One region of the Brevibacillus sp. RS1.1 genome, then DNA from elsewhere that is predicted to be linked to it. Evidence: riboswitches for the same ligand, from Rfam matches in the RefSeq annotation. Region 1 holds a riboswitch; each other region holds the start of a gene.
The links. A riboswitch is a leader RNA that binds a small molecule or an ion and turns the genes downstream of it on or off. The one in region 1 is predicted to bind cyclic di-GMP.
Positions count from the first base shown of each region.

Region 1 (10,799 bases):
ACAGAGCCTTAATATCCTTGATAAAGACAAAAAATAGCTCCCTGTACTTGGATCATTTCAAACAACGCATTCACAGACTTATCATATCTATAATATCCCTCAAGGATTTTTTGTGTCAAGTTGCCCCATCCAAAAATCGGCTTCGAAAGTGCAGATGACAGCGCGAATCACTCTCCCCCTTGCTCATGCTCCCCATTCACTTTATGATGGATGTATTAAGTCCATGATTGAGGTGTATTATGAAGTATTCACAGGCAACAGATTATGCCCTCCATGCGATGCTCTATCTGGTAGCAGAAGCCCCTGATAAACCCGTTAGTGTTCAGCTTTTGGCAGAGAAGCTAGGCGTTTCACAAACATACCTATCCAAAATGCTGACCAAACTGGTCAAAGCTGGGTTGATCCACTCGGTCTCTGGCGCAAATGGCGGATACAAGCTCAAACGCAATCAGGATGATATATCGTTTCTGGATGTTATCCAAGCCATTGAAGGGACAACCTCCTTGTTTGAATGCAGCTTCCGTCATGATAGTGCCTGTCTGATTCAACAGGTTGTGACTGACGCCGAGCAGCAAATGATGCATACGCTAAAGAGTAAAAAAATTGCTGACCTGGTCCCACATATCCCCAAACCATGATCCTTTGACGTAAAACATCTTCCATGAAAAGCTCCGGCCGCCTTGACCGGAGTTTTTCTTCATAACGGTATCGTTCAATCGATGAGAAAGGCGTGAACAAGGATGAGTCAATGGACAGAACAAGCCGCCAAGCAATGGGATCAATTTGCAGAAGACTGGCGAAAACGAAGTGAGCATATGTGGGAAAAAGGGAGCCGCAGCACCATCCTCCCCTATTTTATGAAGCATGTAGCTGTCGGAGCTGGACCTGTTCTCGATGCAGGCTGTGGTGACGGCTATGCCAGTTGCAAGCTTGCAGAGCACGGCTATCAGGTGGAGGGCATCGACATTGCCGGGGAAATGATCCGCCTCGCTCATGACCGGGTCATTTCCTCCTCAGGCTCTGTTCATTTTCAGACGGGAGATATCAGCGAGCTTCCTTTTGCCAATGATTCATTCTCCGGTGTGCTCTCGATTAACGTAGTGGAATTCACGCCGTCTCCGCTTCAGGCACTCTTGGAGCTTCACCGCGTGCTCGCACCCGGAGGAATTCTCGTCTTGGGTATCCTCGGTCCTACAGCTGGCCCACGCGCTCATAGCTATCGCAGACTTTATGAAGAGACGACGATCCAAAATACGATGATGCCCTGGGAAGCCAAGCAGTTAGCGAGCGAAAATGGCTTCACACTGCTTGACGAAGAGCCGGTATACAAAGAAGGAATTACGCCAGATATCGCGGGCCGCTTAAGCGTAGAGCTGCGGGAGGCTGTCAGCTTTTTGACCTTGTTTGCTTTGCGAAAATAGATGAGAATGCTCTCCACTTTCGTTAAGTATGCCGGTCACACCTATGAGAGGGAAAACCGGTAATTTTTTATGATCAATCACATCGAACAGTGTCCCCCTAGTCTAGGCTTTGCTATTCCATATCTGGGCAGTTTACTTACCAATATTTCGTTGTTAAAATGGTCGTGCTAATAAAATTTATTTACTTTTATTATTTTTTATTAATTCTACTACAACTTTGTGCGACACACATCTCGGAAGGTGAGAAGAATTATTATCAACGAATGTAATTTTACAATTGTAGCCCCTATCATTTGCTTTCATTGTGGGAATGGGAACTTTCACAAATCTGATAAGAAACACCAAATATACAAAGACCTCATCAATAATGAAGTCATTGAGATACCGGTAAAGCGTCAACGGTATCGATGCACTGCTTGTGGTACGAAAGAATGGGACGTTGTATTGGGAGCATCAACGCATTTGAAAAAAACGAGAAGACTACTTTCCTTTGAAAAGCGCAACACATGATTCCAAGGTTCATGTGCCATCGCGAAAGGATCCACCAACGATAGTTAAGAAGCCGCTTCCCTGAAGCTCACAGGGAAACGGCTGATTTTTCTCACACTGCATTATCGATACCATCAATTCGTTCGGGTCACATTCCATATCCATACAGTCTTTTTATTTACCGATACTGAACATTATTCAGCTGCATCCACATCCATTTACTGTCAATCAACAAGGCAAGGGTCATCTCATCTATCCCATGCAGTTGACGGTACAGACGCTGGGTTTCGACCAAGTCATTGTAGGTCAAGAACGGATAGTCCTTCCTGCCGAATGTTCCATCTGGAAAATAAGCGTAATGCAAATCGCCATTTCCGAGAATCCACTGCGACCCAAGGTTTACGACACCGTAGAGCATCGTATCCGCTAAATCTTTGTCAGTCCGATCGCCGAATTGCATGTAGCTTTTGTAGAGAAAATTAATTTCAGCCAATTGATGATTCAAAGAAACATGTGTCCGAATCATCGGATTCGTTGCTGTCGCGTAGTCCGGAATCAGCCAGCCTTGCTGTACACCAGCGACGACAAAACGGTTCACGGCTGCATGATTGTGAAAATAAGAAGTATATTTTTTCGCCGCTTGGCAAAAGTCCTTTTCTTGATACTGATCGCAGCCCCGCAGAATCAGATCAGCCGCTCCTGTGTTGAATCTCGTATCGTAAAAGCCCTCTTGTATCCCGTAATCGTCACTTAACCACAAAGAGCGCGGCTGCGTCTTCCAGTACCCCTCAGGCTCCTGCTGTTTCAAGCTCGCTTTCAGCATCACATAGCCCATATCCCGGGCAGCATTGCTTCCACCTGTATATAAAAAGGAGCGAAGGACATAATTTTCGGGAATCCGCCAAAAGGAGGACTCCGAAGTCGGCTCATACGTAGAAGGGCTTTGATAGTAATACCCATCGTACAGCCATTTTGCCTTTTCCGTAACGTCCAAGTTAAGCCAGATGCTGTCAAACATTTTTTCTCCCCAAGGAACAAGCGGTTCTCTCGAATCGAGCGCCCACATTTCGCTGATAAAGCCTGCTTTCATCGGCAGCTTGACCACGAGCTCGACACCAGAAGGCGTCTGTTTTACTTCGACTGGCAACGCTAATGCCGGCTTTTCTTCAATCGTGGCTCTACCTTTATCCACGTAGGTAATGGGCTTACCTAACCAAATATACCTGCCCTCTGTCTCTAGGAAACCAGCGGAAAGCGGAAGGGTCTGGACTTGATCAAGCGTGACAACCTTCCAATACGGCTTCTTCGACTCATCATAGTCTCGGTAGCGGAACATCATGTTCTGACTGTTACCCTGAATGGGGATGGTGAAAACGTAGGGCATCATATTGCGCTGACCTGTCATTTTATGGGCCCAATACGTGGCACCATCTGAGAATCGAAACTCTTGTTTTTGGTGAATCGCGCCATTCAGGTGCTCAACATTCTCTGTTTCTATTGGTTTTTTCCATTCATTTGCAGAAATATCGCTCGGAAGGATACTACTTACGGCGATGGCCGTCATCAAAAGGAGCATTCTGCTGATTTTTCTGACCATGTCATCCCCCAATTCTAGTAAAGGAGAACCGAAAGTCCTACTTTAAAATGAATATTTCGTAGTGATTATTATTTTAAAAATAATCTGATAAATTAACCATAGGTGTCTACTTCTATTACGCAGGAGGGAATTTATGGACAAGAAAGTACGCTACGTTGTTTCTACAGCACTCGTAATATCTCTGTTCACCAACCCCTCAATCACCGAAGCTGAACCACAAACCCACATTCCTTATTACGGAATCGGGCCAACCTATGTACAACCTGCACAGATTGAGAGCTTGTTTCCCAAGCCAACTATCCGGTTTGGGACACCCGGTTTCCAAGAAGGAAAAGAAGCTTTTACGTCCCAGGAAGAAATGATGGCTTACATAAGCAAATTGGTTGCAGGCAACAAGGAAATCCAGCTGCTATCCATCGGTACATCATTGGAAGGTCGGGACATCCCCCTGCTGTTATTCAGCAAAGACCACGGCAAGCTCAAACAAACCAATGACAAGCCACTCATCTGGCTACAGGCACAAATCCACGGGAATGAGCCTGCCGCTGGTGAATCTGCTCTTGTGATCGCCAAATGGTTGGCAGAGGGAAAGCTTGGGACCCACCTTCTGGATAGCGTAAACGTTGCGATTGTTCCTCGCATCAACCCGGATGGCTCCTACCAGTTCAAACGTTACATCGCGACAGAGCTGGATGCCAACCGCGACTACATGAAGGTAGAATATCCAGAGGTGCAAGCGGTTCACCAAGCCATGAATACCTATCAACCTGATGTGGTGCTTGATGCCCACGAATACGGCGTCTCTTCCAGCCAGCTTCGCGATGTTGGAGAAAAAGGCGCGATCTCTTCCTACGATGTTCTGATCTCCTCTGCGAAAAACTTGAATATCCCCACCAACCTGCGCAAAATGTCAGACAACCTGCTCTTGGCTGACGCTCAAAAAGCACTCGACAAGGAGCAACTTTCTCATCACGCTTACTATACGCTGGCAAAAGGCAAGGACGGAAAAGTGACCGCAACAGAAGGCAGCACAGAGACAAGAATCGGACGCAATGCCTTGGGATTGAAAAACACGTTAACATTTTTGGTGGAAACACGCGGCATCGGCATTGGACGCGCCGATTTTGAACGACGTGTATACAGTCAGGCCATAACTCACGCTGCTGTCATTCAATCAACAGCGGCCAACGCCAAGGCAATCAAGTCCGCCGTGACCCAGGCACGCGCAGAAATCACGGAAAAAGGCAAAAAGGCAAACGACAACGACAAACTCGTTATCCTGAGTGAGAATAAGCGAATACCGGGTCAATCTCTCGAAGTAGTCGATCTCGCAACAGCAAAAAAAGTGTCTACCCCTATCGACTGGGTAAGCTCTACAGATGCCTATCCTGTACTCGAACGTGAGCGCCCCACTGCTTATCTCATGCCTCCTGGCTATCATGACGTTGCAGCCAAGCTGGAACTGCTCGGTGTTTCGGTAAGCAAGCTATCAAAAGAAACGACCATAGCGGTAGAAAGCTACACCATTTTGGAAAACAAGGCGAATACGATATACGAGAATGGGCATTTCACCAATCAAGTGACTGCAAATGTAACAGAAACAACGAAAACCTTTCCTGCGGGTAGTTACGTGTTCAGCATGGCCCAACCAAACGCGAACTTTATTGCGTTGGCCCTGGAACCGGAATCAGTGGACAGCTACGTCACGTTTAACTTCCTGCCCGTTGAAAAGGGCGATGAAGTACCGGTGTATCGCTATATGCTGGAGCATCCACTACCCACTACAAATAAGAACTAAAGGAAAAATTCCCCTCTCTAGAGTTAGACTCCTGAGAAGGGAATTTTGTTACATGTATGGGCTTACTTTATTTCAAACACTTCTTGGGCAAGCCCTGCTAGCTTATTCGTATTGTCGCTCACTTCGACCATCGTCGCAGAAATTTCCTCCGTAGCGGCTGCCTGACTCTCCATGGTTTGATTGATCAATTCAATCGAATTTTGTAGCAGGGTTATCAAATCCCGGATGGAATCCGTGGTTTGCTTGATTTTGTCTGCATTCGTCCGTGAATCTGTCGCCATATTGCGAACCTCATTCGCGACGACAGCGAATCCACGCCCTGCATCTCCTACTCTCGCAGCCTCAATGCTCGCATTTAGTCCCAAAATGTTACTTTGATCAGCGATTTTTTTCACGGCGAGTGTAATTTGCTCGATCTCAGTTGTACTTTGGCTCACATCATTGGCTTGCTCTGAGATCGCCTTCATTTGCTCGTTCAAATTCCCGATCTGCACGGCCATCTCGTGTGTGGTGGCACTGACCTGCTCGACGACGCTCGAGAGATTTGCGGCAATTTCATACAGCTCATTGGCTCGCTCCATACTCGAACCAATGCCAACACCGCCGATAACTTTTCCCGTGTGATCATGCAAGGGGATCGCCCGTGCGACGAGAGGAAAACCAAATAATTCCTTGGGAACCATCATCGCCTGCTTGGTGTTTTTTTGAATCGCGTTGGTGATCACATCTCCCTCCTGGAGTGGATCACCAGACTTTACCTGCAGGGAAAATGTTTGGGCAGGCACATTGCGCAATAGCTTTTCCGTGTCGTAGACCCCAATGGTAATGTCATCGTTGAGCAAATCATTTAAATAGGGAGCAACCTTGATGAAAGCCTCGAGAAGTTCTGCATTTTTCCCCTTTTCGGAGGCTTCTGTTTCGTTCCATCCTTCGTATCCGTTCATGACCCTCTTCACCTCTATCTTTTGCTAGCATTAGTACGGAAATTGACGCTTCTTGTGCTGAACCGAAATCCATTTTAGCGTAGTAAACTCTTCTAGGCTCCATTGACCATTCAAGCGTCCCAATCCGGAATGCTTTTCACCGCCGAACGCCACAATTGGTTCGTCATTGATCGTTCCATCGTTGATATGAATCATGCCGGTCTCAATGCGCTTGGCCATCTGGGCACCTCTCTCCAGATCGCGGGTATGAATCGCCCCGGACAATCCAAATGGTGTCTCGTTCGCCATACGAATTGCTTCTTCCTCGGAAGCAAACGACATGATGCAAACAGCCGGACCAAACAGCTCTTTCGATGCAATGGACATGTCTGTGGTCACTCCTGTCAAAACAATCGGCTCGACCACGTTTCCTTTTACTTCCCCTTTCAGTGCAGGAACGGCTCCTTCGCGTATCGCCTCATCGATCGTTGCCATCAGGTTGGCGACTTGCCGTTGATTGATGAGTGGACCGATTACCGTGTCTGGATCATTTGGGTCGCCTACCTTGAGACCAGATACTTTTTCCACATACAGATCGAGGAATTTATCGTATACATCTTGGTGAACCAGAACCCGGTTAGCCGACATGCAAATCTGACCTTGGTGGGTAAAGCGGCTGAATACCGCTGCATTGACGGCATACTGGAGATCCGCATCCTCCAAAACAATCAGGGCACTATTGCCACCTAGCTCCAAAATCGCCTTCTTGAAATGCTTCGCTGCCACTTGCGCGATATGGCTTCCTACTTGGCTAGAGCCTGTAAACGAAAGGATGCGCGGAATCGGGTGGGAGACAAACCCATCGCCAATTTCAGCAATATCCGTTACAACGACGTTGATCAAGCCTTTGGGCAGACCTACTTCTTCAAAAATTTTCGCGATGAGAGTCCCACCCGTGATTGGCGTGTGCTCATGCGGTTTGAGGACGACACCGTTGCCCGCGCCAAGAGCTGGAGCTACGGACTTCATCGACAGATAGAACGGGAAGTTGAACGGACTGATGACACCGACAACTCCTGCGGGAATCCGATACAAACGATTTTCCTTTCCGTCTACGGGAGAAGGGAGAATTTTTCCTTCCATACGTACAGGGAACGTAGCCGCCTCGCGAATAATATCCTTGACAAGCCCGATCTCAAAAAATGCCTTCAGTCGGGTTCCACCTAGTTCACGAATGATGATCTGAATGATTTCTTCTTCATGCTCTTCGATATAGCGAACTGCACGCTCCAACATTCGGGATTTGGTATAGGCATTCACTTCATCCCACTCTTTTTTCGCGTTGGCTGCCGCCTTGTAAGCCGCGTCGATATCCTCCAGATTTGCCATTTTGAATTCTGCGATGACTTCCCCGTTGTAAGGGTTGATATCTTGCAATGTCTTCGCGCCAAGTCCGTCGCGCCACTCCCCATTGATGTACTGCTTGTCCAGTGTTTGAAGGATTGACATGCTACAACCACTCCCTTTTGAAAAATAAAGAGGCCCCTTTCGCATGAAAGGAGCCGTCATACTAAAACAGCAAAATACACTGCTCGTTGGCAACCCGGCTGCCATCGTAACGTGTACATTAGGCCCGTGGCTTTGCGTCCCCACTTTTCAATGGGTTTGCCCATTCATAGCGAATGCTGATAAGATTTTGTCGAAAAAAGGAAAGATATGGAGAAACATACTTTGATTATAGTACTCCATTTCGAATAGTCAAACGTAAACATGTAAATATTTCGTGAAAGGAAAGAACAAATATCAAAAAGTCCGCATCGCTTGGATACGGACTCCTGATTTTTCTTCCTCATGATCACAATAACTTTTTGACATCCTTTACGCTCGTCGCGAGCATTTGCTCTACCGCGTTGGCGTCTCTTACGTGCTTGGTGATGCCTTCATTCAGCTCGTCCAGTAAGCCCTTTGCCTCACTTACCTGCTGGGACACATCGTCAGCAAAACGCTTTTGATGCGCGATGATTTCCATCACACCCGCCACTTCGACGTTCAGTACCTGGAAAGCGTTCGCGATCTGATCCGTCTTCTGTGCAGCATCCTTGCTGATGGAAAGTCCATTTTTGATCGCACTGCTGCTTTTTTCACTGTTGGACAATGCTTCTTTGATTTCTTCTTGAATCTTGCCGATCAATTCCGCAATCGTCTTGGTCGAGTTCGCTGTCATCTCTGCCAGCTTCCGTACTTCATCCGCTACGACAGCAAAGCCTCGGCCTTGTTCCCCCGCACGTGCAGCTTCTATCGCTGCATTCAGAGCGAGAAGGTTAGTCTGATTCGTAATATCGCTGATTACCTTGACAATACTCGTAATTTCCGAAGAACGCTCTTCCAAGAGGCTCATGGACTTGGACGTATGAACCGATTCTTTGTCGAGCAGGCTCATGACTTCCACAACGTCCGTCATAGCCTTATTGCCTTCATCTGCACGCGCTACCGATTGTTTGCAGATGTCTGTCAGGCGCTCTCCTCGAACCGACAACTGGCTCGCAGATTCATCATCCCGCTCATTAATGGCCTGGATATTCTCTACGGCACGCTTCATCCTCGTCACCAATCGCACCATTTGATCGGAATCGGCGTTCATTGCTTGGTCCGAAGCGAGGATTGCACCCATCTGTTCGTAAAGACCGCGAAGCTCATGTTTCCATGCGTCTTGCTGTCCTGCCATTGTGGTTGTGGCTGTCGTCGCTGCTGTCTCTTTTTCTGCCAGGCCTTTGTCTTTTTTCCAAAACATCCGCTTCCCTCTCCTTTGTACCCATCAATTGTCACCTCGGCGGCTATATACGCGGGACTCGATTATTCCCGGATGTTGTTTCGCCAAGCTCAGCAAGTTTTCCAAGAAATAATAGTGACCCTCCAAGAGCTCCACGTCTTTACGCTCAAAATGCTTCACCTGCAAATACTGCTGCATTTCCAAAGCATAGCGCTCCAGTTTATCGTGAAAATCGTTGGCACGAAGCATTTGCTCCACTTCTGGATATTCTGTTTTCAGGCGACTCAGCTCGCTGTATACACGCCCACCCTCCAGAATCATCTGGTAGGCCGTACGCTCGAGCGTAGCTGTTGTAGCTGCCTCCTGCTCCTCACGCTCCTCGCGCAAAGCTGCCAAGTACGTGATAAAATGGTAGACAGTTAAAAACAATGGTCCTAAAAATAGAATGATCCCTGCCTTGTACACATGCTGATTGGACAAATTGCTGATGAGCAGGAACAAGTGAAACAAGATCGCACCCAACCATACATAGATGATGATTTGGTGATTGATCTTCCCTGCCTTTTGGTGGCGTGAAAAGGCAAAGGTAAGTCCGAGCAGATAAAAGGCAAGCAACGTAAAGCTGGCAGAAAACAAAGCCATCTCCATATCGGTCAGCCAATCTGCATCGGCGGGTATTTCGATAAAGAATTCAAAAGCGAGCACCAGCAGTGAGAACAACAACCCCATGATCCAAAACCGGCTTACTTCCGAGTCATTCCTCCGCCGGGAGCGGTAGCGTTTTGCACGGGATCCTTCCATAATGCTCTCACCTCATTCTCTATGATTCGCCATGATTCTATCTTTTCCTTTCACATGGGGCCAAAATCTGACATCGGAGGCTGTTATGACAAAAAATTTACCAACACCATTTATCGAGCGCATGAAAACCTTGCTCGGACACGACTATGAGGCCTTCGTTTCCTCGTATGATCAGCCTGTGACACACGGCTTGCGAGTCAATCCGTTGAAGGTGGAGCGTGACGATTTTTTGAAAATCTCGCCGTTTGCTGTAGAAGCAGTCCCTTGGTGCGAAAACGGGTTTCGCTACAAAAAGCCTGCTCGTCCCGGCAAGCATCCTTTTCACTCCGCTGGCATGTATTATTTGCAGGAGCCAAGCGCGATGTCCGCTGCCGAAGCACTCGGTGCACAACCTGGTGAGCGAATCCTCGACCTGTGTGCAGCGCCAGGGGGAAAATCGACGCAGCTTGCAGCGTTTTTGCATGGACAAGGAATGCTCGTGGCAAACGAAATCCATCCTGTTCGGGCAAAAGCCTTGTCAGAAAATCTGGAGCGCTGCGGCGTGACCAATGCCGTCGTGACCAACGAAACGCCCGAACGCTTACAGGAGCGATTCCCTCAGTTTTTTGACCGAATTTTAGTAGACGCTCCTTGCTCTGGCGAAGGAATGTTTCGCAAGCTGCCCGAAGCAATCGAAGACTGGAGCCCAGCAAAAGTAACGGAGTGCCATGTCATGCAAGGCGATATTCTCGAGGCGGCCGCTGCTATGCTGAAGCCAGGCGGGACGTTGGTCTACTCCACCTGCACATTCGCTCCGTTGGAAAACGAGCAGTCCCTAGTTAATTTCCTCGGCCGTCACCCGGAATTTGAGATCGTCCCGCTGCCACATGCAGATTGCTTTTCTGCTGGTCAACCCGAGTGGGCCTCGCCGCAAAACGAGCAGCTCACCCAGACAGCCAGATTGTGGCCTCATCGTCTACAGGGAGAAGGTCATTACCTCGCCAAGCTGCAAAAGAGTGAG
Region 1 is NZ_JABSVA010000007.1:76,399-87,197, forward strand. It holds gene HP570_RS21235 (RrF2 family transcriptional regulator) at 240-638, shown strand; gene HP570_RS21240 (class I SAM-dependent methyltransferase) at 741-1,421, shown strand; gene HP570_RS21245 (hypothetical protein) at 2,089-3,507, opposite strand; gene HP570_RS21250 (M14 family metallopeptidase) at 3,641-5,305, shown strand; gene HP570_RS21255 (methyl-accepting chemotaxis protein) at 5,368-6,249, opposite strand; gene yfmT (benzaldehyde dehydrogenase) at 6,280-7,737, opposite strand; cyclic di-GMP riboswitch class I at 7,823-7,908, opposite strand; gene HP570_RS21265 (methyl-accepting chemotaxis protein) at 8,084-9,019, opposite strand; gene HP570_RS21270 (hypothetical protein) at 9,044-9,799, opposite strand; gene HP570_RS21275 (RsmB/NOP family class I SAM-dependent RNA methyltransferase) at 9,885-10,799, shown strand, end outside.

Region 2 (10,799 bases), on a different contig from region 1:
GCGCGAATCGAGCTGGTTGATGAACGTTCCATCCAACAAGTGAATCTGTACAAAGAAACGAGCTACCCGGAAGCACCGACGCTGTTTATCGAGTTCCACGGCAGTGAACAAGGGCTCGCGTATGATATCGACTTCGCGCAGAACATCGCCGATGGACATGGCTGCACACAGTTTCTCTTTGAAACCGATTCCAAAGCGAGGGCGCAGCTCTGGGACGCACGTCATAACCTGGCGTATGCCTTCCTGCACAAATCCCCCGGGAAAAAGCTGATGGTGACAGATGTTTGCTTGCCGATTTCCGAGCTGGCAGGAGCCATTGTGGACGCCCGACAAGCCATTGATCGCGCTGGGCTGGATGGTGCGATTGCAGGGCATGTCGGGGATGGGAACTATCACGCCATCCTAATGATCGACCTGAATGACCCCGAAGAAGTTGCGCTTGCCGAGGAAGTAAATGCCCATCTGGTGGAGTACGCATTGAGTCGGGGAGGAACCTGCACCGGGGAACATGGTGTGGGTGTGGGGAAAATCAAATACCAGCGCAAGGAACATGGAGAAGCACTGGACGTCATGCAAGCCATGAAGCATGTGCTGGACCCGAACGGCATCTTGAATCCAGGAAAAATTTTCGGGAAATAACAGAGAGCCTGCATTCTGAACGTTTGTCGGAATGTGGGCTTTTTCTTTTGCGTAATGTGTCGAAGAGGAGAGGAGAAAGGATGATTATGCAGAATGTAGAAGATTGGTAACTGGTGCATTACATTCTGGTGTGGCAGGGAGGCAAAAATGAAGTCTATTGTTGAAATTGCCAAAAGTGCAGGTATCGAAGAACAGCATTTGGAGCTATACGGAAAATATAAAGCCAAACTATCAGATGAACTATGGGAGCAAGTGAAGGATCGCCCTGATGGCAAACTGATTCTTGTTACAGCGATGAACCCCAATCCGGCGGGAGCAGGCAAGACGCTCACGACGATTGGTCTGTCACAATCTTTAAATCATCTCGGGAAGAAAACAATGGCAGCACTTCGCGAGCCGTCCTTGGGTCCTTGCATGGGGATCAAAGGAGGCGCAACTGGAAGCGGCCAGGCACAAATTCTCCCTGCTGATGAAATTAACCTGCATTTTACAGGGGACATTCACGCGATTACAGCTGCACATAACTTGTTGGCAGCGATGATCGACAATCATATTTTCCATGGCAATCCGCGCGGACTCAATCCAAAGAAAATCGTCTGGAAACGAGCTATGGACATGAACGACCGCGCACTGCGAAACATCGTGGTTGGTCTGGGTGAGGGCAATGGAATGACGCGTGAGGATGGCTTCATGATTACGACAGCGTCGGAAATCATGGCGATCTTATGCTTGAGTGAGAATCTAGCAGACTTGCGCGAGCGGTTGAACCGTATCATTATTGGCTACGATTTCAATGATCAGCCTGTACGGGCAGAAGAAATCAACGCGGTTGATGCGATGTGCGTTCTCTTGAAGGAAGCTATCAAGCCCAATCTCGTACAGACAATCGAGGGAACCCCGGTCATCATTCACGGTGGACCTTTTGCCAATATCGCACATGGGTGCAGCAGTGTGATCGGAACCAAAATGGCCTTGAAGCTGGCAGATTACGTCGTAACAGAGGCTGGATTTGGTGCCGACTTGGGGGCCGAGAAGTTTTTTGACATCAAGTGCAGAAAAGCAGGTCTGACTCCATCGGCTGCTGTCGTGGTCATTACGGTTCGTTCGTTGAAATACAACGGCGGGGTAAAAGTACCTGACTTGGCAGTGGAGAACTTGTCTGCTCTGGAAAAAGGCTTCGAAAACGTCAAGCGACATCTGGAAAACTTACAGAAGTTCGGTGTGCCAGCAGTGGTGGCCATCAATCATTTTGCGACAGATACCCAAGCAGAGATTGATGCTGTCATTGCGCTGTGCCAAGCGGCTGGAGCCGAAGCAGCGCTCTCTAAAGTGTGGGCAGAAGGAGGAGCAGGCGGTGTCGAGCTGGCTGAAAAAGTAATTCGAGCAGCAGAGCTGCCTTCGTCCTTCCGATTCTTGTATGAGGAAGGCCTCAGCATTAAAGACAAGATTGAGACTGTCGTGAAAGAAGTATACCGTGGATCAGGAGTTGTCTTTTCGCCGTTGGCATTAAAAACGATGCAAAAGGTAGAAGAAATGGGCATGTCCCATCTGCCTGTGTGCATGGCGAAAACACCGTACTCTTTTACGGATCGCGCTGATCTGTTGGGGGCACCTGTAGACTTCACGATTCATGTGAGCGAAGTGCGCATATCAGCAGGAGCTGGTTTCATCGTGGCACTGACCGGAAGCTTGGTTACCATGCCAGGCCTCCCGAAAAAGCCGGCTGCGGAATCGTTATATGTAGACGAGGAAGGCCACGTGATTGGATTAAGCTAATCAAAAAGTGTGACAAAAAGCTGACAGCTGTAAAAGGTTGTCAGCTTTTTTTCCATTTTGAGGTTTATTCGCAGAAAGTTATGGGAAATGAAAGGTGAGATTGAAAAAAAGTGAACTTAATTGAAAAACAACAAGGAATGACAAAGGCAAACTTGCTGAAAGGCAGGGACGCAAAGCCACGGGTCTAAGGACGAAGGTTAAATGACTTTCGCAGCTAGGACAGCCGGGTTGCCATACCGTAGTCATGATGGGCTGTCGGTGGGCAGTCTTTTTTTTGTTGAAAAAAAGAGAAGGGAGAAGGGATTCGGTATGAAAAATAGTTTGAAGAATAAGCTAATTATCGTTTTGTGCCTGCTGTTGGTGATAAGTTTGGGTACGGTTTGCGGTGCAAGCTATTGGAGTGCTTCCAACCTTTTGGCAAACAGTCTGGACAAAGAAGCTGAGCTGTCAGCTAGCAATCTCTCGATTCGTATCGATGGTTTCTTTCAAGAGAAAATTGAGATTGTAAGAGCGATAGGAGGGTTGATGTCGGCAGATCAAAATGTCGAACAAGACCTGAAACTCATTCAAGAAGCCCAAAAGAAAAACCCCGAGTTTGAGACGTTCTTCTTTTCGCATGACTTAAGCGGTAAGAAAGTGATCAATTTCAAGGGTGAAGTGACCGACATCTCAGATCGTCCGCATATTAAGGAAGCCAGCAAAGGGGAAGGGAAGGTTGTTGTCTCTGAGCCAGTCGTTTCGAAGCGGACAGGGAATAACATCGTGACACTGGTCGTTCCATTGATGAAGGACAACCGTCAATACGGTTACATCGGTTCTACGATTCCAATCAATGAGATCCAAAAAAAGGTGTCTGAAGAGAAATTTGGCGAATTAGGTTACGCCTTTTTAGTAAGCAAAACAGGAACATTTATTTATCATCCGAATAGCGAGTACATTCTGAAGGAATCCATTCTCAATATGGGGATTCTTCAACTTCAGACTGCTTTTGAAGATATCAAGCAAGGGAATCATGGAATCGCCCAATACGAATACGAGAATACAGAGCGATTTGCTTCCTATGCGCCAACCAATTTGAACTGGGGGGTATACATCACTGCACCCGTAGCTGAGCTGCATGCGCCTGTCGATCAACTGTTAGTCCGATTGACGGTTATTTCCCTCATCGTATTGGGGCTTGGGGTTGTCCTCGTTTATTTCTTGGCTGTACGCATGGTGAAACCAATTGAGCGTCTGAATCACGCAGTAAATGTAGTGGCGCAGGGTAACTTGAAAGAGACCGTAACGGTTGACGGAAAAGACGAGATTGCGGTTCTGTCCCGTGACTTTAACCAGACGGTATCACACTTGAAAAATTTGATCGAAGACGTATCACTGTCGTCTGATCAAGTTCAGCGTTTTAGTCAGGAAGTATCCGAAGGTATTAAACAAGCAACGGAAAACATCAACCAAATCGGCTTGTCTATCGAACAGATTTCTGAGGGAGCAGAGGCGCAGGCATCCAGCTCGCAGGAAGTCGCATTGTCGATGACTGACATGGCAGCAGGCATCGTGAAAATCGCAGAGACGTCTGCACATGTTTCTGAGGCTGCCCAGATCGCAACAGAGCAGGCTGAGCAAGGGACTGCTGTGGTAGAGCAGGCAGTTCGCCAGATGGGAAGCATTGGGGAGGGAACTTCGAAGGCGACTGTAGCCATCGAGCAGCTCAACAATCGCTCCAAAGAAATCGAAGGCATTCTCGATACGATCAGTCAGTTGACCTCGCAAATCAATTTGCTTGCCTTGAACGCTTCGATTGAGGCAGCACGTGCTGGCGAGCATGGACGTGGGTTTGCTGTAGTTGCTGGTGAAGTGAAAAAACTGGCGAACCAATCCGAGGAATCCGCATCGAAAATTGCAATGCTGATCGGGGAAATCCAGCAGGATACTCATCACGCAGTAGAGGTTATGACCGAGGGGAACCAAAACGCACAGCAAGGTATCCAACTGGTCGAAGAGGTTCGCGAAATCTTCGAGCATATTTTGGAATCTTCCCGGAACGTTGCCGCGCACATTTTGGAAGTATCCGCAGCATCTGAGCAAATGTCAGCAGGCTCCCAACAGGTGAGTGCTTCTGTAGATGAAATGCATACCATTGCAAAGCATGCTTCACTCGACGCGCAAACAGTGGCAAGGGCAACCGAAGAGCAGCTTCAAGCCATCCAAGAAATTGGCAAGTCTGTCGAGCATTTGAACGCAGTGGCGGAAGAATTACAGCAAGGAATCGGCAGGTTTACGGTGTAAGAAGCAGCTCATCAGGTTGTAAGTCCTCTTTTTGAAAGGGGGGATGCCATTAGGGGATGATGGAGTTTGTTTCTATAACTAAATTCATTACCGTTTAACAGGAGGAGAACCCAGATGAAAAAAATCACACAAACAATCTTGGCGAGCACACTCGCTGCAACTATGCTCATGACATCAGGAACAGGTGCTTTTGCCGCAACAGCGGTTAAGCCTGTCCAAACTGTAGCGGCTGAAGCTGCTAAAAAACCACAAGTGAAGAAGTTTGAGTCTCGTTTGGACGAAATCATTGCGAGAGGCTACATCCTCGTAGGTACTCCAGGTGACTACAAACCGTTTACATATTTGAATCCGAAAACAAACCAATTCGAAGGTTACGATATCGATGCGATGAAGGAATTCGCAAAAAGCCTGGGAGTAGAGGCGCGTTTTGTCCAAACCTCTTGGCCGACACTGATGGATGATTTGTTGGCAAATAAATTCGATATTGCTGTCGGAGGCGTTACGCGCAACACAGACCGTCAGAAAAAAGCGCATATGAGCGATCCTTATATTATGTTCGGTAAAGCTCCACTCATCCGTGCAGAAGACAAAGACAAGTACAAGAGTGTAGCAGACATCAACAAGCCAGAGGTGCGCATTGGTGTGAATCCAGGCGGCACCAACGAGAAATTCGTTCGTGAGCACCTGACAAAAGCAACTGTGACGGTTGAACAAAACAACCTCGACATTCCTGGTCTGGTAGCAAGCGGTAAATACGATGTGATGATCACGGATACGCTGGAAGCGCTTGTATATTCCAAAGCAGATTCCCGTCTGTACGCTGCTCTGACCGACAACCCGTTCACAAAGAGTGAAAAAGCGTACATGATTCACCGTGGAGATACGATTTTCGCTAACTACTTGGATCTGTGGATGGATGAAATGAAACTGCAAGGGAAGTTTGATGAGCTTTACAACAAATGGGTAAAATAGTCGAATAACAGACAAGCAGCCTGATTCTGGGCTGCTTTGTTATTTTTACAAGATTCATCACCAAAAAATCAAACAATTTGGGTATATAAGCTGTTTGCTTTTTTGGTCATTGCATGGTACGATTACAGCTATGTTCTTTAGGGCGCTACGTACAATCGGGATAAAAGGGCATGTTCCGGATCGTAAGGAATAGTGCCCTTTTTTTTGAGAATTTTATAGATGAAGGTATTGATAAAGGAGACTGACATTCATTGGCGACTTTTAATGATTTTGGCTTACACCACTCCATTGTTAGAGCTTTGAGCAACATGGGTTTCGAAGAAGCTACAGCGATTCAGGATCAAACGGTCCCTGTAGCACTGCAAGGTCGTGACCTGATCGGTCAAGCACAAACAGGTACAGGTAAAACGGCTGCATTTGGTATTCCGCTGATTGAACGCATGGATGAAACAAGCGGAAATATTCAAGGGGTTGTATTGACCCCAACTCGTGAGCTGGCTGTTCAGGTTGCAGAAGAGATTAATAAAATTGCCCAATTTAAAAACATCTCTGCCCTGCCAATCTACGGTGGTCAAGACATCACGCGTCAAATCAAGGCGTTGAAAAAACGCCCGCAAATCATCGTAGCAACACCTGGTCGTTTCATGGACCACATGAGAAGAAGAACGATTCGTCTGGATGCCATCGAGGTAGTTGTTTTGGACGAAGCGGATGAAATGCTGAACATGGGTTTCATCGACGACATTAAGGAAATCTTGAAAGAGGTTCCAGAAAGTCGTCAAACCCTGCTGTTCTCCGCAACGATGCCGAGAGCAATTCAGGAAATCGCCCAGCAGTTCATGAACGAACCAACCATCATTCAAGTGAAAGCAAAAGAAGTAACCGTACCAAACATTGCACAGGAATACATGGAAGTAGCTGAAAAGCAGAAGTTCGATGTACTGTGCCGTTTGCTGGATATTCACTCCCCTGAGCTGGCTATCATTTTCGGTAGAACCAAGCGCAGAGTTGATGAGCTGTCCGAAGCCCTGACCAAGCGCGGTTATGGTGCAGAAGGTATCCACGGTGACTTGAACCAAGCGAAACGCGACAGCGTGCTCCGCAAGTTCAAGGAAGGTACGATCGAAGTGCTGGTAGCGACTGACGTGGCTGCACGTGGCTTGGACATCAGTGGTGTAACGCATGTATTTAACTTTGATATTCCACAAGACTCCGAGAGCTACGTTCACCGTATCGGTAGAACGGGACGTGCTGGTAAAACAGGTCTGGCAATCACGTTTGTGACTTCCCGTGAAATCGACCATCTGCGTCTGATTGAGCGAACAACGAACCGTCGCATGGAGCGTCGTGCGGTTCCTTCGATGGCTGAGGCTTTGGAAGGTCAACAAAAGATGACGGTAGACAAAATTCTCGAAGCATCTGGAAGAGACGATCTGTCTGCTTATAAAACGCTGGCAGAGCAATTGCTGGAGGATGTCGATTCCGTAACACTCGTATCCGCAGCACTCAAGCTGTTGACCAAAGAGCCAGATATGACTCCTGTTCGCCTGACAGAAGAGGCTCCTCTTCGTGTAGGGAAGAAAAAGCTACCTCCAAAAGGAAAAGGTGGCTTTGGTTCCGGTTCCGGTTTTGGTGGAAAGCGTCCATCTCGCCCACGCAATGGCGAATATCGTCCTCGCGGCGGCGAATCTCGTCCGCGCAGTGGCGACTCTCGTCCACGCAGTGGTGACTCTCGTCCACGCAGCGGTGACTCCCGTCCACGCAGTGGCGAATCTCGTCCACCACGCAGCTAGGAATCGAGCGGTATAGCAAGCAAAGACTGATGTGCACATGTGCGCATCGGTCTTTTTTTGTGTGGACTACCTGCGAATATTTAGGGAAATCCGTGACAAACTAGGGGTGCTTTGGCACGAATTTTCGCGCAGGGAGAGAGTCAAGCATGAGGAAAACAGCCATTGGGAAGTGGGCTGGTATTTGGCTCGCCGTATTGGGAGACGGGATGTCGGTTCATGCAACTGGGCATTCCTTTGATCAAACAAAGGAGATTTCTGCGATCATGGAGCCAACAGATATAACGAAGACTGGAAAAGTGATCAAAGTTGAATCGGAAAATTTGTAAGGAGAAGGCTTCTGCAGCTGAGCAGAGGTCTTTTTACTGTGGGCTATTAAGTTTTGGCAACAACGAGTCAGACAAATTCGCGCTTTGATTTTGTTGTTAGCCCCTATGAAAACGCTTTATATTTGAGGTGTACACATTATCTTTTCAATCATGTCAACATCTCATAAATAGGGGTAAAGGAGGGTGCAGTATGGAGAGCGTGGAAGCAAAAAACGCTTCGGGTGGAATACGGGTCTCGGTACAAAAGTTTGGACGATTCTTGAGTGCGATGGTCATGCCAAATATCGGTGCTTTCATCGCTTGGGGATTGATTACCGCTTTATTTATTCCGACAGGTTGGCGGCCTAACGAAGAGTTGGCCAAATTGGTCGGACCGATGATTACGTATTTACTGCCACTGCTGATCGGTTATACCGGCGGAAAAATGGTCCATGATGTTCGAGGCGGGGTCGTAGGTGCCGTCGCTACGATGGGGGTTGTCGTAGGTGCAGACATCCCGATGTTCTTGGGAGCCATGATCATGGGTCCTTTGGGCGGTTGGGTCATCAAAAAAGTAGACCAGTTGTTCGAAGGAAAAATTCGTTCCGGCTTTGAAATGCTGGTGAATAACTTTTCCGCGGGTATTGTTGGTGGGTTACTGACGCTTTTGGCATTCAAGGCAATTGGGCCTGTTGTTGTAGGCTTGAGCAAGGCGCTTGCAGCGGGTGTAGAAGTCATTGTAGGTGCAGGACTGTTGCCGCTTGCCAGCATTTTCATCGAGCCGGCGAAGATTCTGTTCCTGAACAACGCGATTAACCACGGTATTTTGAGCCCAATCGGTCTGGATGAAGCGGCGAAGATAGGTCAATCGGTTTTCTTCCTGCTTGAATCCAATCCGGGGCCAGGTTTGGGAATTTTGTTGGCATACTGGCTTGCTGGCAGAGGTAGTGCCAAGCAATCGGCTCCGGGTGCTGTCATCATTCACTTCTTCGGAGGTATCCACGAAATTTACTTCCCGTATGTGCTGATGAATCCGCGCTTGATTCTGGCGGCCATTGGTGGCGGGATGGCTGGTGTATTTACCTTCACGCTGCTTGGCGCAGGATTGGTGGCGCCACCGTCTCCAGGTAGTATTTTCGCCTTGATTGCAATGGCACCGCGTGGTGGATTGCTACCGGTACTGGCTGGTGTGTTGGCCGCGACTGTCGTGTCTTTCCTTATCGCATCTGCTCTCTTGAAAATGAGCGCGAAGACAGACGAAGATGAACTGGAAAAAGCGACAGAAAAAATGCAAGAGATGAAAGGCAAAAAAGCGCAGGAACAAGAAGTAGTAGAAGCTCCCGTGAAGCATGAGGTTGCTGCTGCTGACGTGAAGAAAGTCGTCTTCTCTTGCGATGCGGGTATGGGCTCCAGTGCGATGGGAGCGGCGTCCTTGCGCAAAAAGTTCAAGGATGCGGGCCTGACCGAGATTACGGTCATCAATACGGCGATCAACGACATTCCAAGTGACGCTGATATCGTCATTACGCACAAGTCTTTAACAGAGAGAGCGCAGGTCAAAGCGCCTTCTGCGGAGCATATCTCCATTGAAAATTTCTTGAATAGTCCCGAGTATGACAAGTTGGTCAAACGCCTGGGGTAATGGGAATCAACGCTAGTGAGAGCTAGCGTCTTCCCTCTTTGGCGTTTAGGAGGGAACGAAGACATGCATGTATCCTCTCGACAGCGATCCATTATCGAGATTTTATTGAAGGAACAAAAAGGAGTTACCGTTGGTTCGATCGCCGAGCAGATTGGGGTAAGCGGCCGTACCGTTCACAGGGAATTGGATGCACTGGATTCCTTGTTTGAAGAATTTGAACTGGAGTTAGTCAGAAAAACAGGCTCAGGACTTGAAGTGGTGGGGACCGACGACCAAAAGAGTGCACTCAGAATGACTGTCCTGCATCACATGACGAAGGAATACACCGCGCAGGAACGTAAGGCCATTATCCTATGCGCGCTCCTAGAGGCATCGGAGCCAGTCAAGCTGATTTCGCTGGCGATCGATTTGAAAGTGACGACCGCGACCATCAGCCATGACCTGGATGATTTGGAGACCATGCTCGCCCGTTATGATCTGTCACTCTTGCGAAAAAGAGGGTACGGCGTAGAGCTGCAAGGTACAGAGTCGTCCAAGCGGCGAGCGATTAGTCGACTGATTGCCGAGCATCTGGATGATCACGAGCTGATAGGGATTATCAAAGAAAATATTCAAAACAAGGCACTGCGAGACATCGACTCGATAGCGGAACGGCTACTTGGCTTGATTGACCGGGAAAAGCTGATCAAGGTCGAGAATGCATTGAGCCATCTGGACGAGGAGCTTCCCTATCCTTTGGCAGACAGCGCCTACCTCGGATTGGTCACACATTTGGCATTGGCCATGGAACGGATTGAAAAAGGGGAAGGCATTCATTTTGACGAGCATACCCTTAGTGAATTGATTGGAACTCCTGAATACGAAATTGCCAGCAACATCATGGAGCGGCTGAAGCAAATTTTCCAAATGGAAATCCCGGCGGATGAGATCGGCTATATTACGATGCATTTGCGGGGAGCCAAGCTGCGGCATTCTCCGGATGGCCAGGTATGGCCCGAAAATACGGAGCTCATGGTCATTACGAAACGCTTCATTCAAGCCTGCGAAGAACGCTTGGACATTCCGCTTAGTAATGACGCCTCGCTGTTCCATGGGCTGCTGACGCATTTGGAGCCAGCGTTGTACCGATTACAGCGGAAGATGGAGATTCGCAATCCGATTCTCGAACAGATCAAGCAAAACTATCCAGAGCTGTTTGCCGTAACAAGTGAAGCGGTCCATACGATTCTGCCAGAGCTACGGGTTCCAGATGAAGAGATCGGATACCTGGTGATGCATCTTGGTGCGGCATTGGAGAGAACGCGCCAAGAGCAGCAGTGGTACCGGGCATTGGTAGTCTGCTCAAGTGGGATCGGCTCCTCCAAGATTTTGGCAACGCGCATTAAAAAA
Region 2 is NZ_JABSVA010000004.1:333,250-344,048, reverse strand. It holds gene HP570_RS15930 (FAD-binding oxidoreductase) at 1-639, shown strand, start outside; gene HP570_RS15925 (formate--tetrahydrofolate ligase) at 787-2,415, shown strand; cyclic di-GMP riboswitch class I at 2,551-2,651, shown strand; gene HP570_RS15920 (methyl-accepting chemotaxis protein) at 2,725-4,698, shown strand; gene HP570_RS15915 (transporter substrate-binding domain-containing protein) at 4,813-5,670, shown strand; gene cshA (degradosome RNA helicase CshA) at 5,922-7,463, shown strand; gene HP570_RS15905 (hypothetical protein) at 7,610-7,789, shown strand; gene HP570_RS15900 (PTS mannitol transporter subunit IIBC) at 7,980-9,410, shown strand; gene HP570_RS15895 (BglG family transcription antiterminator) at 9,474-10,799, shown strand, end outside.
Region 2: linked by a shared signal. The riboswitch ahead of HP570_RS15920 (methyl-accepting chemotaxis protein) and the one ahead of yfmT (benzaldehyde dehydrogenase) in region 1 are both predicted to bind cyclic di-GMP.

Region 3 (10,799 bases), on a different contig from region 1:
TCTGGCCTTCACCACTTGCCCCTCGTACGTGAAATCTTGCTCAGAGAAGTTGGCGATCACTTGCAGATCCTCCCCATAAACCGACTTCTGCACGAGCCTGTCCTCGGACAAGACGCGATAATCGGTCATTTCTTGCTGCACCGCTTTTTTATGGAAAGGAGACCATACCTTCAAATAGTTCGTGATTAATGGTTGGTTTTCATCCCACATCTTTTTATCCAAATGATAGAGTGGCGGTACATTGTAAAGCAGCTCCTTAAGCATACGGGTGCCGACTTCATCCTTTATCTTCAGACTGCCCCACTCCCAGTGATGGCTCGTGATCACTGCATTGTTGTACACGAGCTTGTACAGTGGCAAAGAATAGGCAGGATCAATGTATACATGACGATACTCTTCCTTGATCGGAACCTGTTTGGCGTATCGTTCTGGGACCTCTCCCGCCGGGGACCAGTAGCCTCCTACATAATACGGGCTTTGCTTGTTTTTTCGCATGTCTGGATCGGCCCATTTGATGACAGGCGTCTCAATGCCATGGGCATAGGCGATACTCTGACTGGCGAAATCATTTCCAGTTTCAGACCCGATAACCAACTTCTTTTCATCGCGAATGTAGTCCATACGCGCAAGCTTTGCCTTCATATCCTCTGCCTCAGTCGTCGTGTGCTGTGGCGAATAATCATCGTTGAAATCTCCTGCTGCATCCACATCAATAAACCACGAATTAAAGGCAACATCGTTACTCATGATTTCATCCATGCGCTGTTTGACACTCGGCAGTGATAGAGTCGGATTCAGCAATCTCCCCTGTTGGAGAAAACCAGCTTTCTTCTCTCCATTTTTCTTTGAAATCGTTGCGTTCTCGTACAAGCTCTTATCCTTGAAAATAGCTGTGTTCCAATCGGGATTTTCCTCCTGATGAATCGAATGGTAGGAATCGTAGCTGGCGATCAAATAGCCTGTCTCATTCGCCTTTTGAATGAACGCTGGCTTCATATAGGCTGCTGTCCAATCAGGCAAACCGATCCATGCCCGATCAATCCCCGCCGCTTTCATTTCTTTCAAGAGATCAGTAGAGTCGGCATTCCCCCACTGTTCCACAGGTGGAACGACATCTTGGAGCACACTTTTCAGCACCTTTTTGTTCATGTCATACAGCTGTGATTCTGTCAACGTGTCGATCCCTTTTCCAAACGATCTTTTTACCTCTTCATCGACATGTGGAAATTGCTGCGGAGTGTAAAACTCACGGGAACGCAAAGCATAATTCAACCCGCTGAGGAGTGCTTTCTTTTGATAATCCGCGACGTAATCCTGCTTCTGAATCTCGCGGAATTGCTGGATGCTCTCTTTTCCGTCCACTTCATTGGAAGCCAAGATTTCCTCAAGTGCCCTGATGAAGCTCGCGTTCAGTTTCGTTTTCAGTGCATTCCATTTCACATCGTTGACCGATAAGAAGCTCTTGTTCCACAAATAGAAATGAGGAGCGCCGTAAAGCTTTTCAATATTCGGATTGGCTTTTGCTTTTTCAGCCAGGGTCAGCAGTCCTCCCTGCTCCTTGACATATTGCTTGTAAACACCTGCTACACTAACCGGATCGTTCTCTGTGACATACAAGCGGAACCCGTAGGTCTTGTCCGGATTAATCGTGGGGAACTCGTGCGAAAACGTAAACCCAATCGTCGGATCAACGACAAAATCGACGGTGTTGTTAAACAAATTGTCCACGACGTACATCAGCGTATACTTGGTCTTGTTCACAGCAAAAAAGCGCATGGAAAAAGACTCAGCAAAGCTAAGACTCTCTTCTTTTAAAAAGGACTGCCACTTGCTGTCAGCCGCAGGAATCCATTTCCCTTCTCCCAAGGGCACCATGTAGCTTGCTCCTTTAACTGTCGGCCAGGAAAAGCTCTCTGTTCCTGTGGAAGCCAGAGTGATTTGCAAATGATCCTCTTTCTTTTTGATCGAGACATCCAGCTGATCGTCTGGGTAGCTCCAAGCAATCTCTTGTTCACCTTTTTGTACATTCGTTACCTTGCGCGCAGGCATCGGCTCCGAAGCGCTTTCCTTCACTCCGTCTCTCTCGACGAATAATTCGAAGGTATCTGGATTCGCATCAAAAGTAAATTCTGAGTGCTGCTTCGACTGCACTTGTTCGGTAGCCTTGTTGCTCTCACAGCCAACTACGACTTGGAGCAGGAGCACAAATGCTATGAGGAAAATCGGTGATCGTTTCATAAAAACCCTCCTAAATAATCGATTCACTATGTATATCGCATTACGATGTACATATGCAAAAAAAATGGCTAAAGCCTTTGCCAAGGCCGCCTTACAATCGTGCGACCCCGGTCACTCAAAAAGCTTTTACAAATTTTGACCCGCTAAAAAGAGGAGGCAGACAGATCGTCATCAAATTTGTTATTGTTCCGTCGCTTACGGATCAGCGCCGCCCCTACTCGAAACATCCCATAGCCAATTAAACCGCCGAGTACGTTTAGCAGCAAATCATCAACATCAAAGCTGCCTAACGAAAACAATAGCTGCAAGGTTTCGATGATGAGACTGGCCGAAAGCGTGAGAAAAAACACGCGGTGCACGCTTTGAAAGGACATAAATATCAACGGCAGCAACAGCCCGAGCGGAACAAACAACATGACATTGCCAATCAGGTTATAGATGACAGTGCCAAAGCTGTAATTGTCATAATGATAAACGTAATCCACCAAGGTTTGAAATGGTTTCGTATTTTGGAACAAATGCGTATATTGCGGGACGCCGTATTCCAGCATCCTTTGCTTCCATTCCACGGTAAAAGCTCTGCGTCGGAAGCGATCCGGTGACAATAACAAGAGATAACTAGAGATAGCTACATACAAGAAAAACAAGGTCATGACCCATTTACGGATGTATTTATCAATGAGCGGCATGGACTCAGACAGTTGCCGACTGATTGCTTTCGTCAAACCAAATCGTTGAATGGTCAGTAAAACGGCTTCCTGTTCTTCATAGCCTTCTTCGACCAGCTCACTTTTCATGCTGTTCAAATGATCCATCAGCTCATCTTTGACATCCTGCTTTTCCCATTTCGAGCATGGCAAGCGACTGACAACCTGTTCTGCATATTGTTCGAGCTTCATTCGTTACTCACTTCCCTCATTGCAAAGCAAAATGAGTCTACTCAAGCTCTGCCAATCCTTCATCTTGTCTTGCAGAAGCCCTTGGCCTGTCTTGGTAATCCGATAATATTTGCGGCGTCCGCCTTCGTTGGCTTCCCCCCAGTAAGACTCCACTGCCTTTTGCGTCTCCAGTCTCTTAAGAGCAGGATATAATGTGCCTTCACCGATTTCATACAGCTCATCGCTTTTATCGCGAATCTTCTTGGCCAACTCATAGCCGTACTGATCTTTTTGTGCGATCAGCGAGAGAAGCAATAGATCAATGCTTCCTTTCAACAACTCCTTGTTCACAAAAGCATCTCCTCCCCGTGATATGCCTAGAGATTATCACACTATACCTCGTAATACAAGGTATTTTATCAAGGGAATTTTCGAATTGCACTTTTGGTGCTATGTAATTATTGACAATTATAAAATAGGTAATATAGACTATATTCGACAACGTTTTTCATGAGTCTACATACTTTCGGATGATCATTCCTTTCTACACTCAACCAGATGATAGGCCCATAGAACGAAGCAAAAAGAAGATTTTCACTTTTTTGGAGCAGGTTACTTTTCATTCGTGACTTCATTCTCTCTAACAGGAGGCACTTACATGCTTGCCCACTTTCCAATGATTGTTCTGAATACGGTTCTCTTAGCCTATTTTGCAATCGGTGTGCTATTTTTGTATTCCGAATCCAAATTTTTGCGTAAAATAAAGACTCGTAGAAATAGATAAGCCGATAAAGGAGTTTTCACGTACATTGAGATCTTTTTTCCGCCAATTTCTGCCACGTCAGAATCAACCTCAAGAAATTACCTACAAGGAACTGGATTCGAAATTGATCAAAGCTGCACGCTACGATCTGGCCACAAGCCACCTCTACATCCGTTTTCACGATGGACGCGAGCTCGTTTACTGTCGGGTCACTCCTTACGCTTACAATGCGTTTTTAAATGCTGACTCGTTCAGCGATCATTTTCATTCGTTCATCAGCCAACGGTACTTGAACTATCAGGTGATGTAGCCTGCTATACAAAATGCCCTCAGTCTGTCTTCTCGACACTGAGGGCATTTGTTGTTGATCTTCTCTATTTTAACGCGCGATGCAAAAAAGATTTCGTCCGCTCAAATTTAGCGTTTGTAAACAATTGCTCCGGTGTCCCAGACTCTACGAATTCCCCTTTGTCCATAAACATGATTTGGTTCGCCACCTCGCGTGCGAATCCCATCTCATGCGTCACTACCATCATCGTCATATGCTCCTGGGCAAGCTGCTTGATGACTTGCAGGACCTCACCCGTCAGTTCGGGATCGAGTGCAGACGTAGGCTCGTCAAACAACAAGATTTGCGGGTTCATCATCAGTGCTCTGGCGATCGCTACACGCTGCTTCTGTCCGCCTGAGAGCTTCGCTGGATACGCGTCTGCCTTATCAGACAGACCGACCTTTTCCAAGAGCTCTGCACTCATTTTCCGGATGTCTGAAGACGCCTCACCTTTGACTACACGTGGTGCGATCTCCAGATTTTCCTTCACCGTTAGATGAGGGAACAGATTAAAATGCTGGAAGACCATGCCCATTCTCGACGTGATCTGCTTGATTTCCTGGTTACCGGCATAGACGCCGTCCTTCACCAAATAATCATCCTGCACACGAATGCTACCACCATTCACCTGCTCGAGGTTGACCAAGCTGCGCAGCATCGTGCTTTTACCGGAGCCAGAAGGCCCGATTACTGCCACGACTTCGTTCTTTTTCACCGAAAACGAGACATCTCGCAAAACTTCCTGATTGCCAAACGATTTCTTTAGATTCGATACTTGAATGATATCCATATTGCGCCAGCCCTTTATTCGAATTTGAACCTTTTTTCCAGCCACTTAAAGAATAACGTCAACAATAGCGTCATCAACAAATAAATGATTCCGGCAATAAAAAACGGAACGATGGTAAAGTCACGATTCACAGCCGTTTGTGCAAAGTGAAGCAATTCTGGAACGGCAACTGCATAGAGCAGCGCTGTGTCTTTTACAAGGGTAATTGATTCATTTGCGACGGCAGGTAAAGCCACGCGAAACATTTGCGGCAAAATAATCTTGTTGGTTGTCTGCCATTTGCTAAAGCCGAGTACCTGCGCCGCTTCGTACTGTCCTTTGTCGATCGACAGCAGTCCTCCACGGAAAATCTCCGCGAAATACGCTGCGTAATTCAGCACGAAACCGACACATGCAGCGACGAACCGATCCATCACCAAATAATCTCCCACTACGGGCAAGAGAGGCAGCCCGAAGCAAATAAACAACAGCTGCAATAAGAGAGGCGTCCCACGCATCACATATACATACGTATGCGCGAGCCAGGCCAGCGCCTTATTACTGCTCTTTGCCAGTAAGGTGATCAGAAAACCTAATGGAATGGAAAGCAGAATGGCGATGAGAAACAACAGCACCGTCATCTGCGCCCCTTCTAGCATGGGCTTCGTAATGGAGAGAATGTAGTCTACGCTCATCTTGGTATGCTCCTAATCCTGAAAATAAAAGCGTGGCTTCGCCAATCATGCGGCGAAGCCATCGCTGTTCTGCTTATTTCAATACACGATTTTCGCCGAACCATTTTTCCGATATTTTTGCAGCTGTACCATCCTGATTCATTGCATCCAGTGCTTTTTGCAGCTCTTTTTGCAATGCCTCGTTGCCTTTTTTGACGCCAATTCCATATTCCTCAGGAGACAGCGATTCTTCTAACTGCTTAAATGCTCCCGGCTCTTTTGCCATATAGTAATCGGCCACAATCTGGTCGATGACGACTGCTTCTACACGACCGATCTTCAAATCACTCAGTGCCAGTACGTTATCAGGGAACTCGGTAATCGATTGGACCTGATTTTTGATATCACTCGCATTAATCGCGTCAGCTGCGGAAGACAGCTTTTGCAAACCAATTGCTTTACCAGCCAAGTCTGACAGCTTGGTCAAGTTGCTATTTGCCTTCGTGACCACTACTTGTGCGTTTTTCAGATAAGGCTTGGTAAAGAGAACCTTCCCTTTTCTCTCATCTGTAATCGTATATCCATTCCAGATCAAGTCAATACGACCACTGTTTAGTTCAGACTCTTTTGCACTCCAGTCGATTGTTTGAAACTCAACTTGTTTTCCCATTTTTTCGCCAGCTGCACGTGCATAATCAATATCAAAACCGACTAGCTCATTTTTCTCATCCCGGAAACCCATCGGTGCAAACTTATCATCAATTCCGATAATCAGCTTATTTGCGTCAGCGCCAGTTTTTGCGCTGGAACAGCCCACTACCAACGAAACCACCGCACCCAACAACAATGACATCCATGCTATTTTCTTCATCGTGATGATCCCCCTCGTTTCCCTGCTCTATATTTTACTCTGATAAAGTGGTAATACGTTAACAAGGTATCATGATAGCATATTAGCAAGGAATAGTCGATACTTTAGTAAACAAAAGCACCTTAGAAATATACGCCAAATAATTGGGGAAAATGCCCGGCTACCTCCAACACGAAAAAGCCCTCCGCATTCAATGGAGAGCTTTTTCGTGTTGGAGCTATATACATCCGCTCCCTATCCTTACGCCTGATTGCACACTTTGATATATGAAACATTTCTCACGTTGATGACAACATCATCATACTGGAGCCATCCGTCGTTTTGATTAGCGACCATTTGAATGATCTCTTCCGGTTCCGTGGATTCGATGCTAATCGTTTCACCGCCTCCGGAAAAGTAGAATTGAATCACTTTTGCTTCCTTCATAATATCCCCTCCTATTCCTTCTAGTTATCGGATGGTTGGAAAATTTTTGTTACGGGTGATTTTTATGTATTCCTTTCAACTCCTGAGCAGCTACGTGCATTCAAACACCAAAAACTTTTTCAGAAGGTTTCTCTTTCATCAAACAGGGGAAAGTACCTTTATATAAAGTAAATTTAGATGGGCAACAGTTCACATTCGATATCCTTGGGGAAGGCAACAAAGCCGAATGGAGCCTACCGAAGTTTTAGACATTCTGCGTACCCTAACCTAACGCCTATGAATGAAGGACTAGTTGATATCACAAATGGTTTTTTGTTCGTCTATACTTTATGAACAATTAGTTTCTTTACCCTACCAAAACTTGACAAAGTATATCTTTTGTCTTATATTTTGCATGATTATGTCCAGCAAAATTCGACACACTTTTACAAGTTTTGCTAATAAATGCAAAAGGCAAAGTCATCGAAAGGTGGCGACGCAAAACCACGGGTCTACAGTCTTTGACCATGATAGCCGGGTTGCCATCATCTTGGAACAATTATTTTGATGTTGGTAGCTTCGGTTGTTCCATTTCGATGGAACGGCCTTTTTTTGTGTTTCGTTTTTTGAAAGGGGGATGAAAGCACTCTCATTTTTGCAACAGAATGGAAAAACATAACTTTTGGGACGTCAAACATACACAACACGGTAATCAGAAAACGATGGAGTGGAGAAGTTATGTACAAACAAGTAGAAACCGTACAAGAGTTAGCTAAATTTCATGAAATCAAAGAAACAGTATGGACAAGCATGGGCTTCGAGATGGAGTACGCGAAAGAAGGCTCCGCACAATTCCTCCTACTTGCCGATGATGGTGAAGCAGGTGGAACATTTGAAATGACGCCCTTTTCCAAATCAAGTGCTTATATAAAATCACTATTTCAGGATGTTGTTACAGAAGATATGAAAGTAATGGAGGTAGACAGTCTCGCTGTTTTGCCAAAATACCGTGGACAACTAGGGCAAAAAGGAATTTGCTTGATGATAGATTACGCTGAAAAGCATGGTTATACCCACGCAATCGGGGTAGCAGATCCAACTTTTTTTAAATTTATTAACACGAAGTATCAAGTAAAGGCGATTCAGACCAAAGATATCGTCTTTTACAAAGGGGCCGATGCCATTCCGACCCTCTTTCATCTAAAAGATGTCTATGACAATAAGCACGATCCGAAATATTCCTGGTACAATTCGTCGTCGTCCAATCAAGTAAAAGTCGAGGTAGGTGGGTAACATGGATAACATTGATCTATTGAGAAGAAGAAACAATTGGGTCGTAATCGTATTCGCAAGTATTATTACAGTTGTTCAGGTCTTAAACCTCTTTCTAGGCGTCTCGTACACATTCGTTTTCACAATACTGGGTATTTTGTATGGCGTGCTGGCACCTTTTACTTACATCTCCAATCGCCCGAGCTTCCGTGAAAAAGCAGCGCCCTTCATGAAGTTCTTCAACTTAGTCGTAATCGGGATCTTCATGTTCATTGTAGTTGGACTGGACCCGCATATGATCAATATCATGACCATTATGTTCTTTGTAGCCGTCATGGGGATTTATCAAGACCGACTCATCAATATTTTAACCATTGTATCGACATTAGGCATTGTCTCTTACTACTTCCTGACACAGAGAGAATTGATTTTCCATTCGACAAGCAATCTTGACCTGATGTACTTCCTGCTCACCTTCTGCTTCGTCTCTATCACGAGCATGATGCATGCTGTATTCAATAACAAACTGCAAGAGGAAAGTGAGCAACAAAAGCAAGAAGCGATTGCCTCGAAGGAATCGTTGCAACGTGTTCTCGATCAAATTAATGAATCTCTCACCTCTATGCAAGACTATCAAGAGAATTTGAACAAGGTAACAGATGGTGTAAATGTTCGCGCTGTCGAAACCGTCGCTTCCCTGCAAGACATTATGGAGTCCTTTACGGTCCAGACTAGCAATACGGATGAGCTGCGTCGGGAAATGAGCTCGACGAATCTGCAAGTTGAGGACATGACCCGCTCTGTTACAGAGATGCATGAGTACGTAGAATCGACCAAAGAAGCCACTAGCGAGAGTGGAAAACGCATTGGCAACATCGGCAATGACTTTGAACGATTCATCACGGACATCCAAGGTACGAACCAGCTGATTCAAGAGCTCAATAAAGAAACCGAATCGATTGGGAAAATCATTCAAACCATTTCCGATATTTCTGCACAAACCAACCTGTTGGCACTCAATGCCACGATTGAAGCGTCTCGGGCAGGTGAACACGGCCGAGGATTTGCTGTCGTAGCAGATGAAGTACGCAAGCTCGCTGAATCCTCCAAGCTATCCTCCGAGTCGATCTCGAGCTTGCTCATGACCATTCGTGAAAAAATGAAGCTCGTATCGGATATGATTTCCGAGTCACAGACGTCTTTTGAGAAAAATAGCGAGGGCATCCTCGAAGTACAAGAAATGTTCACCAATGTAGACAACTACATGCAAAACTTCGCAGATAAAACGAAGAACCTGCAAGAGTTCATCGTCCATGTTCACAGCATGATTCAGGAAGTTGGCGCAAAAGTAGAAGTCAACGCCGATATTACCGACAAGAACAAAGAGAGCCTGGAAGAAGTGCTTGTTCTCGTTTCTGAGCAAAAAGACGAAGTCGTTAAGGTTTCTGGCGGCTTTGAGAAAATCGAACAGCAAATGCGTGGTCTCCATATGTAGCCTTCCTGCAACCGCCTTTTCAATGGCGGTTGTTTTCTTTTTTCATTTTATAACTGAATGGATATATAATAAGAATATTCTGATATAAATTACTCGAAAGGAGGCACATCATTGATGGATGCACGAATCGAAACCAAAACGATTCAGACCGATCGATTGCTCGTTTCTTACCTGACAGCGGGCGTACCGGAAGGAGAACCGCTCCTTCTCATCCACGGCAATGCGTCAGCTAACTTATTCTGGGATGATACCATTGCGGCGCTATGTGACCAGTACCGTGTATATGCACCTGATATGCGAGGCTATGGAGCAAGTGAAGCATTGCCCATTGATGCGACACGCGGTTTGCGAGACTGGTCGGATGACCTTCATTCGTTTATTCGGGCATTGGACTTGCCAACACCTGTCCATCTTGCCGGCTGGTCGTTGGGTGGCGGGATCGCGATGCAGTTTGCCATCGATCACCCGCAGGAAGTCCGCTCTCTGATTCTCATCGCCCCTATGTCCCCTTACGGCTTTGGTGGAACCAAGGATATAGCTGGCACCCCGTGCTTCAGCAGCTTCTCGGGCTCAGGTGGAGGAGCCGTCAACTCCGAGCTGGTCAAAAGGATTGCAGCCAAGGATATGAGCAATGAATCTCCCTCCAGTCCTCGCAATGTCATGAATCAGCTTTATTTCAAGCCCCCATTCCAAGTTGGTCCAGAGCAGGAAGACCGTTATGTGCGCGCCATACTCTCTACGAGAACGGGAGAGGACTTTTACCCCGGTACCTTTGAATACGTAAACGACTGGCCCGGCGTTGCTCCTGGAACGACAGGAATTACGAATGCGATTTCTCCCAAATACGTAAATTTGTCCGGTATTGTCCAGATGGAGCCGAAGTGTCCGATTTTATGGATTCGCGGTGCAGATGATGCCATTGTCTCGGATCAGTCGCTGGCTGATTTCGGTACGCTGGGCAAGCTTGGCTATGTCCCCGGCTGGCCGGGGGAAGACGAATATCCCCCGCAGCCGATGGTCTCCCAAATTCGTGACGTGCTTGAACAATATCAGCGCGCTGGTGGTTTCTATCAGGAGATTGTCATGGAAAATGTGGGGCACGC
Region 3 is NZ_JABSVA010000002.1:1,036,862-1,047,660, forward strand. It holds gene HP570_RS10450 (glycoside hydrolase) at 1-2,238, opposite strand, end outside; gene HP570_RS10455 (VanZ family protein) at 2,382-3,137, opposite strand; gene HP570_RS10460 (PadR family transcriptional regulator) at 3,141-3,467, opposite strand; gene HP570_RS10465 (KTSC domain-containing protein) at 3,926-4,189, shown strand; gene HP570_RS10470 (amino acid ABC transporter ATP-binding protein) at 4,254-5,000, opposite strand; gene HP570_RS10475 (amino acid ABC transporter permease) at 5,015-5,674, opposite strand; gene HP570_RS10480 (amino acid ABC transporter substrate-binding protein) at 5,748-6,524, opposite strand; gene HP570_RS10485 (hypothetical protein) at 6,765-6,950, opposite strand; cyclic di-GMP riboswitch class I at 7,393-7,476, shown strand; gene HP570_RS10490 (GNAT family N-acetyltransferase) at 7,668-8,222, shown strand; gene HP570_RS10495 (methyl-accepting chemotaxis protein) at 8,224-9,696, shown strand; gene HP570_RS10500 (alpha/beta fold hydrolase) at 9,811-10,799, shown strand, end outside.
Region 3: linked by a shared signal. The riboswitch ahead of HP570_RS10490 (GNAT family N-acetyltransferase) and the one ahead of yfmT (benzaldehyde dehydrogenase) in region 1 are both predicted to bind cyclic di-GMP.